2 regions of the Halalkalibacter flavus genome follow, and region 2 is predicted to be linked to the other one. Evidence: riboswitches for the same ligand, from Rfam matches in the RefSeq annotation. Region 2 holds a riboswitch; the other holds the start of a gene.
The links. Region 2 has a riboswitch for cobalamin ahead of metE (5-methyltetrahydropteroyltriglutamate--homocysteine S-methyltransferase). Riboswitches for the same ligand answer to the same signal wherever they lie in the genome.
Positions count from the first base shown of each region.

Region 1: another riboswitch for cobalamin. It lies ahead of SAY88_RS07210 ((2Fe-2S) ferredoxin domain-containing protein); the one in region 2 lies ahead of metE (5-methyltetrahydropteroyltriglutamate--homocysteine S-methyltransferase).

Region 1 covers NZ_JAWRVK010000008.1:20,898-25,221, forward strand. The annotation lists gene cobJ (precorrin-3B C(17)-methyltransferase) at 1-1,422, opposite strand, end outside; gene SAY88_RS07210 ((2Fe-2S) ferredoxin domain-containing protein) at 1,478-1,861, opposite strand; cobalamin riboswitch at 1,998-2,179, opposite strand; cobalamin riboswitch at 2,329-2,512, opposite strand; gene SAY88_RS07215 (GTP-binding protein) at 2,866-4,047, shown strand; gene SAY88_RS07220 ((2Fe-2S) ferredoxin domain-containing protein) at 4,196-4,324, opposite strand, start outside.
Region 2 covers NZ_JAWRVK010000012.1:101,272-105,595, forward strand. The annotation lists gene metE (5-methyltetrahydropteroyltriglutamate--homocysteine S-methyltransferase) at 1-1,445, opposite strand, end outside; cobalamin riboswitch at 1,570-1,757, opposite strand; gene SAY88_RS10385 (cob(I)yrinic acid a,c-diamide adenosyltransferase) at 1,999-2,586, shown strand; gene SAY88_RS10390 (VanW family protein) at 2,799-3,710, shown strand; gene SAY88_RS10395 (spore germination protein) at 3,887-4,324, shown strand, end outside.

The sequences.
Region 1 (4,324 bases), on a different contig from region 2:
TTTCGCTCCTAAAAACAAATCGAACTTTCCTTTTCGGAAAATAATACCGATATCTTCATTAACCGCTCCATAACAAGCCATTCCACAGCCATTAAATCCAACTTTTAACTCTTTCGGTAGTTCAAGGCCACTTAACTTTTGATGCAACTCTTCTGCATAAGGAATGGAATCTTTTTTCTCGCCTTCACAGAAATCACATGCTTTTAACTGTGAGACATCACCAAGAGGTTCAAGAATAAATCCAGCGCTTTTTAACTTCTCAGTAATGTTTTCTGGACTAGTTGTTGGGATTCGAAGGTGAATTTGATGGTGTGTCGTATACTCCATCGTCCCTTCTCCAACCACTTCCGCAAGAGTCACCATCTGTTTAGGCGTAAATTGCTTATTTACAACACCCGGACTCACTGCTAATTCAAAAATAGAAACAACAGGATTATCTACCGTCTTCGTTCCTTTTATTTCAGTGGACCCATCTTTTACAATACTAAGAGCCTCTATAGCAAGTTCTAATGATGAAGCCTTAGGAATAACTTCTTTCTCTGCAGCAGCAGTAGCACTTGCTTCCACCTTCACAATTTCCATATCGTTTTTGCCTTGGTGCAGTGCCCAAGGTTCATTTTCATGTCGTAAACGCTCATGTGGCCTCAGCCGTTGTTCCGTTGTATTTAACGTATATTTTCGTTGATACCCCCTAGGTGTAATCATTTTTTTGTCATAAAGAAAAGTGGAGGAATTTCCAATCACAACTGTTGTAAGCATTCCGATATCGTAGTTCAACATATTTTCAAGATCTGTAATAACAATATGTTCTCTATCACGATAAGCACTTTTCACAAGACCAACTGGAGTTTTCGGTGATCGATATTCAAGCATTATTCTTTGAGCCTCCACTATCTGCCTCGTTCTCCGACCACTTTTAGGGTTATATAAACTAATCACAAAATCCGCTTGTGCCGCAGCTTCAATTCGCTTTTCAATAAGTTCCCATGGAGTTAAGTGGTCACTTAAACTAATCGTACATGCATCATGCATGATGGGAGCGCCTAGTAATGAGGCACATGAATTAATGGCGGATATACCTGGAATGACCTCAACACCTACTCCTGAATCTTCCGTCCAGCCTTTTTCTATTAATACTTCATAAACAAGTCCAGCCATACCATATACTCCTGCATCCCCACTTGAAATGACTGCAACTTTTTTTCCTTCTTCAGCAAGTCGAACCGCGGCTTGAGCTCGACTTACTTCTTCTGACATTCCTGTACTTATAATCTCTTGATCTGTTAATAGTTCTTGTATTAATTCAACATAGGTTTTATACCCAATAATACAATCGCTCTCTTGAATCGCTTCCTGTGCTCTTTTCGTCATATGTTCAAAACTTCCAGGCCCAAAACCGATAACAAGCAATTTCCCTTGCATTTTACATACCTCCCTCTATAAAGAACCTATTAGAATCTTTTCTAACATGGACAACCTATACTTTTGACTTTTCTACTTTCGAAACGCCCTTTATTCTCTCTGGAGTATCCGCACGTTTCATTTCATCATTTTCAAAGCTATAAATTAACGATTCTGCTAGGTCAACTGAAGGGTCAAGGTGATTTCTTATAATCGAACGTCCAATATCAGTTGAGGTAGCTGAGTACCAATTTCCTTCAGGGTAAACAATGACCACACATGCATCCTTACAGCGACCATTACACCGAGTCCGTGATGTATGTATATGTTGATCTAATTCCAATTCTTTTATCTCATCTCGAATGGCTAGAGTAATATCTTCCCCTTCCTTTCTCATGCAGCTAGATCCATTACAAATCAACACATGTTTTTTTGTACCTGTTAAATTCCAAGTAGTCATCTACCTATTCCCCCCATAGTCATTTATAGAAATTAAAAATGCACCCCTACCAATAGATAGAGGTGCAGAGATAAAAGACATACATAAAAGTAGAATCTATCACTACACTTCTCTACCTATGACCCGTAGGTATTGAAGCAAATTCAAACAAAAGGCAGGTCTCCTGACTTAGGTTCTTCATTTCATTGTGTCTTCCCGATTGACTCAGTGACTTTATACAATGAAATTCCCCATTACAGTGGCGGGACCGTGACGGATTTTCACCGTTCTTCCCTTTTAAGCATAACTAGTAGTTATACACCTTTGTTTACGATTGAATTTTAATATAAACCTAGTTAAGTCCTCCTTTTAAACAATAAAAATGCACCTCTATCAATAATCATTAGATAGAGGTGCGAAAAAAATAGCATACAAAAGATAAGTAGCATCTATTCCACACTTCTCTACCTATGACCCGTAGGTATTGAAGCAAATTCAAACAAGAGGCAGGTCTCCTGACTTAGGTTCTTCATTTCATTGTGTCTTCCCGATTAACCCAGTGACTTTATACAATGAAATTCCCCATTACAGTGGCGGGACCGTGACGGATTTTCACCGTTCTTCCCTTTTAAGCATAACTAGTAGTTATACACCTTTGTTTTTTTAAAAGTAAATTATCAACTTTTCGTATTTATTGTCTATTAAACTACTTCTAATAATTTTTAGCAAGTATAATTTCTTAAAAGGATTGTTAAAGTTCTTTCATTTAAACTAGTTAAACCTTACTAAACTTTGTTATTTTATCTAATTTCACATAGAAACGCATAGATGCTTTTAATAAAAAAATACTGAAACTTTACCTATAAAAATTGTAACACAGAAAATATTCGACAAAAATTAAGTCTTCTATTTACAAAGTAACAAAAGAAGGATAAAATACAAATCGTAATTATTACTATTTATCTCGAGGAATAACTCTTTTGTACCATAACTAACAATTACTGTTTAAAAGGAGAATTTATATAATGAAAAAGATTCCAGTTACTGTATTAAGTGGATATTTAGGTTCGGGAAAAACGACATTATTAAACCATATCCTAACGAATCGCGAAGGGCTAAAAGTTGCTGTTATTGTCAATGACATGAGCGAAGTGAACATTGATGCTAAGCTTGTGAAAAATAATGGATTTTCTAGAACAGAGGAAAAACTAGTAGAACTTCAAAACGGCTGTATTTGCTGTACCCTTCGTGAAGACTTAATGCAAGAAGTAGAGCGAATCGTTGATGCTGGAGACATCGATTACATCGTAATAGAATCGTCTGGAATTAGTGAGCCTGTCCCTGTAGCACAAACATTTACGTATATTGATGAGGAGCTAGGGATCGACTTAACGAAAAAATGTAAGCTTGATACAATGGTAACGGTTGTAGATGCGAATCGCTTTTGGGATGATTATGCATCAGGCGAATCACTACTTGATCGTAAAGAAGGGACAGATGAATCTGACACACGTGAAATTTCAGATCTACTAGTCGATCAAATTGAGTTTGCGGATGTAATTATTCTTAATAAGGTTGAAATGTTAAAAGAAGTCGATAAAAATGAGTTATTAGGGTTCATGAGGAAATTAAATGCAGACGCTGATATTATTCCAACCTCCTACTCTAAGGTAGAAATGTCTTCTATTTTAAATACAGGTAAATTTGACTTTGATACAGTGAGTCAATCTGCTGGATGGATTAAGGAATTAAATGAAGAACATACACCTGAAACAGAGGAATATGGTGTTTCCTCATTCGTTTATCGAAGCAGAAAACCATTCCATCCAGAGCGCTTAATGAACTGGTTGGAAAATTGGCCGGTTGATGTGGTACGAGCAAAAGGATTCATTTGGGTTGCTTCACGTAATTCTATGGCTGGATTGATTTCGCAATCAGGATCTTTAGTTACCATTCAAGGTGCTGGAGAGTGGGTTGCAGCCTATCCTGAAGAAGAAAGAAAGAAAGCCCTCCTTGAGGAACCTGAATTACAAGAAAAGTGGGACCCGGAATTTGGAGATCGAATGACCGAACTAGTTTTAATTGGTGTTGATATGAACCATAAAGAAATTCGCAACTCCCTTGACCATTGTTTACTAACAGATGGTGAGATGGATTCAGATTGGACTAAACTACACGATCCGCTTCCTCAATATGTAGAAGCATAAAAGATCATTTTATTTGAAAATAAAGCTGTTAAGAAGTTAATCTTAACAGCTTTATTTTTATTAAAATTGCACAGTACAATATATACAGTCATTGTTCGTTTCAAAAATTTCTTCAACTATACCATTTACAATTTTATAATACACTTTTTTATAATTTTTTCGAAACTTTCTTTACGATGTCCCCACTTTTTTCAACACCTAAAACTGTTCCTTTAGTTGGCTCAAACGCTCTCCCATTAAATACATGACTGACCTTGTCTTCTAATAAACTCCCTGT
Region 2 (4,324 bases):
CCATGTACGAGTACATCAATATCTAACTCTTCTTGAATGCGAATCCATCTTTCAATCATGGACTTGATGTTAGCCTCGTATGTATCATTTGATAGTTCGCCTTGTCTCCATTTAAATCGAGCTTTTCTGATCTCCGTAGTCTGAGGAAAGCTACCAATTGTTGTTGTTGGTAGAAGAGGCAAATTCCATTTTTGGTTTTGTAATTGATATCTCTCCTGAAATTCCTTCGTTCGTTTTGTAGGAAGCCCGGCAGTTTCCTTTCTTAAACGCCAATTTGATTGGTTTAGTTTTTCAAACGTCTGTTGGTGACGGTTCAATAACGATTGTGATGCCTGAGATGGGTCATTTATCACCTCTTTTAGTAACCGTAACTCATCAAGTTTTTCGTCGCCAAAAGCTAAAGCTTCTTTAACAATTGGATCTAGCCCTGTTTCTTGGTCCAAACAAACAGGAACGTGCAGCAAGCTAGAGGATGGTTGTAGAATTTGATTTTTAAACGGAACAAGCTTGTTAAGCCTATCTAAAAATTGATGACTTTCTAGCAGATTGCTTCTCCAAATATTCCTTCCATCAATGATTCCTACCCCTAATACTTTATCTACAGGAAAACCAAATCGTTCAATAGCATCAATGTTTTCTTTATAGCCATATACAAAATCGAGACCAATTCCTTTAACCGGAATTTGTACTAATTGTTCATAGTGAGAAACGGACTCAAAATACGTTTGCAATAAGATATCGACATTGGGTACGTTTGTTACAATTTCACGGTAAAGGTTAGAGAAAATCTCCATTTCCTCGTTTGTTATATCCATAGCAAGATATGGCTCATCTACTTGTACGAGTTTCGCACCGGCATCAGCAAGTTCAGACAACAATTGTGTATATACTGGAACAAAACTGTTTAAGATGCTAGCAAACTCTTCTTCTTTATAGCCTTTTGCTAGTTTTAAGAAAGTAAAAGGTCCAAGAATAACGGGTTTACCAATAATATTTAATTCTTTTTTCGTTTCTAAGAATGCATGAAGCGGTTTGTTTTCAACTAATTCGGGTTCTTTATCTTCAATTTCTGGAACGATGTAATGATAGTTAGTGTTAAACCACTTCGTCATTTCGCATGCATGTGCTCCTTGGGTACCTCGAGCCATGGCAAAATATGTTGATAAAGAAACAGGGCCTGACGTATGGGCAAAACGTTTCGGCACTAATCCAAACATAGAAGCCGTATCAAGCACATGATCATAGTAAGAGAAATCACCGACAGGAATGTAATCAATACCTTTATCTTTTTGCTTTTGAAGGTGGTGCAGGCGGTACTTTTTCATTCGTGTGGAAAATATTTCCTCGCTGATTGTAGAATCCCAAAATGATTCTAATGTTTTTTTCCATTCACGGTTCTCACCAATACGAGGATAACCTAAATTACTGCTTTTAACTGTTTTCATGAAATAGCCTCCTAAATAATGTTATAAACGAAAAAAATGGATATCATTACCGAAAATAGGGTAACGATATCCATAGAAAAATCAATGATATATTGTTAACACCTCCCTATCTCCCGTAGGTAAAGCAGTGTTGTTAAAATAGGCAGGTCTCCTGGCTCTAGAATCAACGTCATCATGGTCTTCCCAGCCATTGGCCAGTGACAATTCATAATAACTCCTCTATTACAGTGGCGGGACCGCTCCGGATTTTCACCGGATTCCCTTTTAAACTTTGAATCAACATTCAAAGTACCTATTTTCAACATATGAAATTGTTTTAAACTTTATCTTAAGAGGTGGTTGATTGTCAATAGTTTCTTTATTTTCACATTTAGAAAATCTAGTGTTTTTATGTGGATACAAAAATCATGTATACTAAAATGAATGGAGCGTCTCAGGTAATACTACTATCTTGGATAGAACGTACATATTTTTTAGGAAGCGTGTTAAAAAAGCGATTTCATAAAAGGGTAATATTTTAATGAGATAATAATAGGATGAAGGAGGATGTTAGATGAAGTTATATACACGTACAGGTGATGAGGGGAAAACGAGTGTGATAGGAGGAAGGCTTGATAAGGATGACACTCGAGTAATTGCATACGGTACAACAGATGAATTGAATTCATTTATCGGTCAGGCTGTGGCGCAGTTGGACGAAGAACAGTTTCCTGATATAAAAATGGAGTTAATAAAAATTCAACATGAATTGTTTGATTGCGGTGGAGATTTAGCGATGATAAGGGCGACAAAAGAATACCCTTACAAAGCCAAACAAGAAATGATAGATTTCTTAGAGAAGCGAATTGATGTTTATGTTGAAGAAGCTCCTGAATTAGAAAGATTTATTTTACCTGGTGGTGCGGATGCCGCGGCTACACTGCATGTGTGCCGAACTGTTACAAGGAGAGCTGAACGTTATGTAACAAGGCTACAACGCGGGTCAGAGGTGAATCCAATTGTATTAAAATATCTAAACCGGCTTTCGGATTATTTCTTTGCTATTGCCCGAGTCGTCAATGCTAGGCTTGGGGTAAAGGATGTAGAATATGAAAGAAGTGCAATTGTTTTTAAAGGAGGAAAGCGAAAGAAAGAGCAGTAATATGAAGCCATACTATTAGAAAGGCCACTGAAAAAGGTACTGTTTTCACCTTTTTTCAGTGGTCTCTGGTTTTTACCTTTTTCCGTGCCTTCCTATTGCTTAGTGGGATTTGTACTCGATTTTTAACAAGAATTGTGTATTTGCCTGGAATGATTCATATTTCCTCTCATATATTGGTAAATGTGTTGGAACAAGTTAGAGGGGGATATGGGATGAAAAAAAGTTGGCTTGTTGTTCTTTTATTATTAGCTGGGTGTAGCAATGATGTTTCGGCTGAAGGACCGAAACCTGTTGCTGCTCATTCTACTTATTTTCAATCAGAATTGAATTGGAAACAACCTGTATATTGGAAGCTTAATTTAATTGATGAATGGAATGACCAACAACATGATGTCGTTCTAAATGACTATGGATATATGTTTAGTCATTCGCTTGATAAAGAAGCTTTACAACAATTAGCTAGAGAGTTAGCTATGCAAATAGACAAAGCGATGGAAAATCCACGCATCCTTCCAAATGGGGAATTTGCTCCAGGGAAAGAACGAGTGGTTTTATCTGAGCAGGAGCTTGTTGCCCAATTACAAGAATTAGAAGCAGGAACAAAAGATTTAGTGATGCCGATTTCTGTCACTGCACCTTCTGTTTCAGAAGAAGATCTAGTTGGGATTGATCAACGAACGATAGGTGAATTTAAAACACATTTTAACCCTGCCGTTTCAGGGAGATCTCAAAACGTGAAATTATCAGCCGAGGCCATTTCAGGAGTTGTTTTAGGTCCAGGTGACTCGTTTTCATTTAACCAAACAGTTGGAGAGAGAACAAGAGAGCGGGGGTATCAAGAAGCGAAGGAAATTGTTAATAAAGAGTTCGTTATCGGTATTGGAGGAGGTATATGCCAAACGTCATCCACGTTGTTTAATGCAGTCGATAAGGCTGGTTTAGAAATGGTTGAAAGATACACGCATTCTAGAGAAATTGGTTATGTAGCTCCTGGCAGAGATGCAACTGTTTCGTGGGGAGGACCGGATTTTAGGTTTACAAACCCTCATCCATACCCTGTACTAATAAAGTCAGATGTTAGTTTAGAGCGAGGAGAAATCCTTGTGACTGTCCATACGCACTGAGAATGTAAGCATGCTGATGCTTATGTTCTTTTTTTATGGGAACAGAAGGTTTTTTTGATTATGTTATTTAGAATGTTAGCTTGCAACCGCATAATTGTTCTGATTCCATTTCATACTAAAAGCGACAATGTATGGGGAATTCGGAAAGGGTGATAGAAGTGCTTGGAAGATGGCTGTTGAAACAAATTCAAGATAAACGAAAAGAAACACTTCAAGATGCGTTACAGATGTTTCAACAATCAAGTGATTTTGTCATGCATGATTTATCGATCGCCTCCAAAGGGTTTCATATTGCCTATTTTCAAACATTAATTGATACAGATCGTCTAAATAAGGACATACTTCCATTTATCACGGAGTCAGAAAGTCAAACATTAGAGGAAATAGTAAGGGACATTCCCATTCAAGCAAAAGAAATCACTAAATCACCAAATGATTTACGTAAGAAGGTTATGCAAGGTTTTATTGTCATATTTGAAGGGGGAAATCCATCAAAATGTGCAATAGTTGAAGTGGCGCTGGATTCGGGTCGGGAAGTAGCTCCCTCTGAAAATGAATTTACTGTAAATGGTCCACAAGAGTCCTTTATTGAGTCAATAGACACAAATATTAAT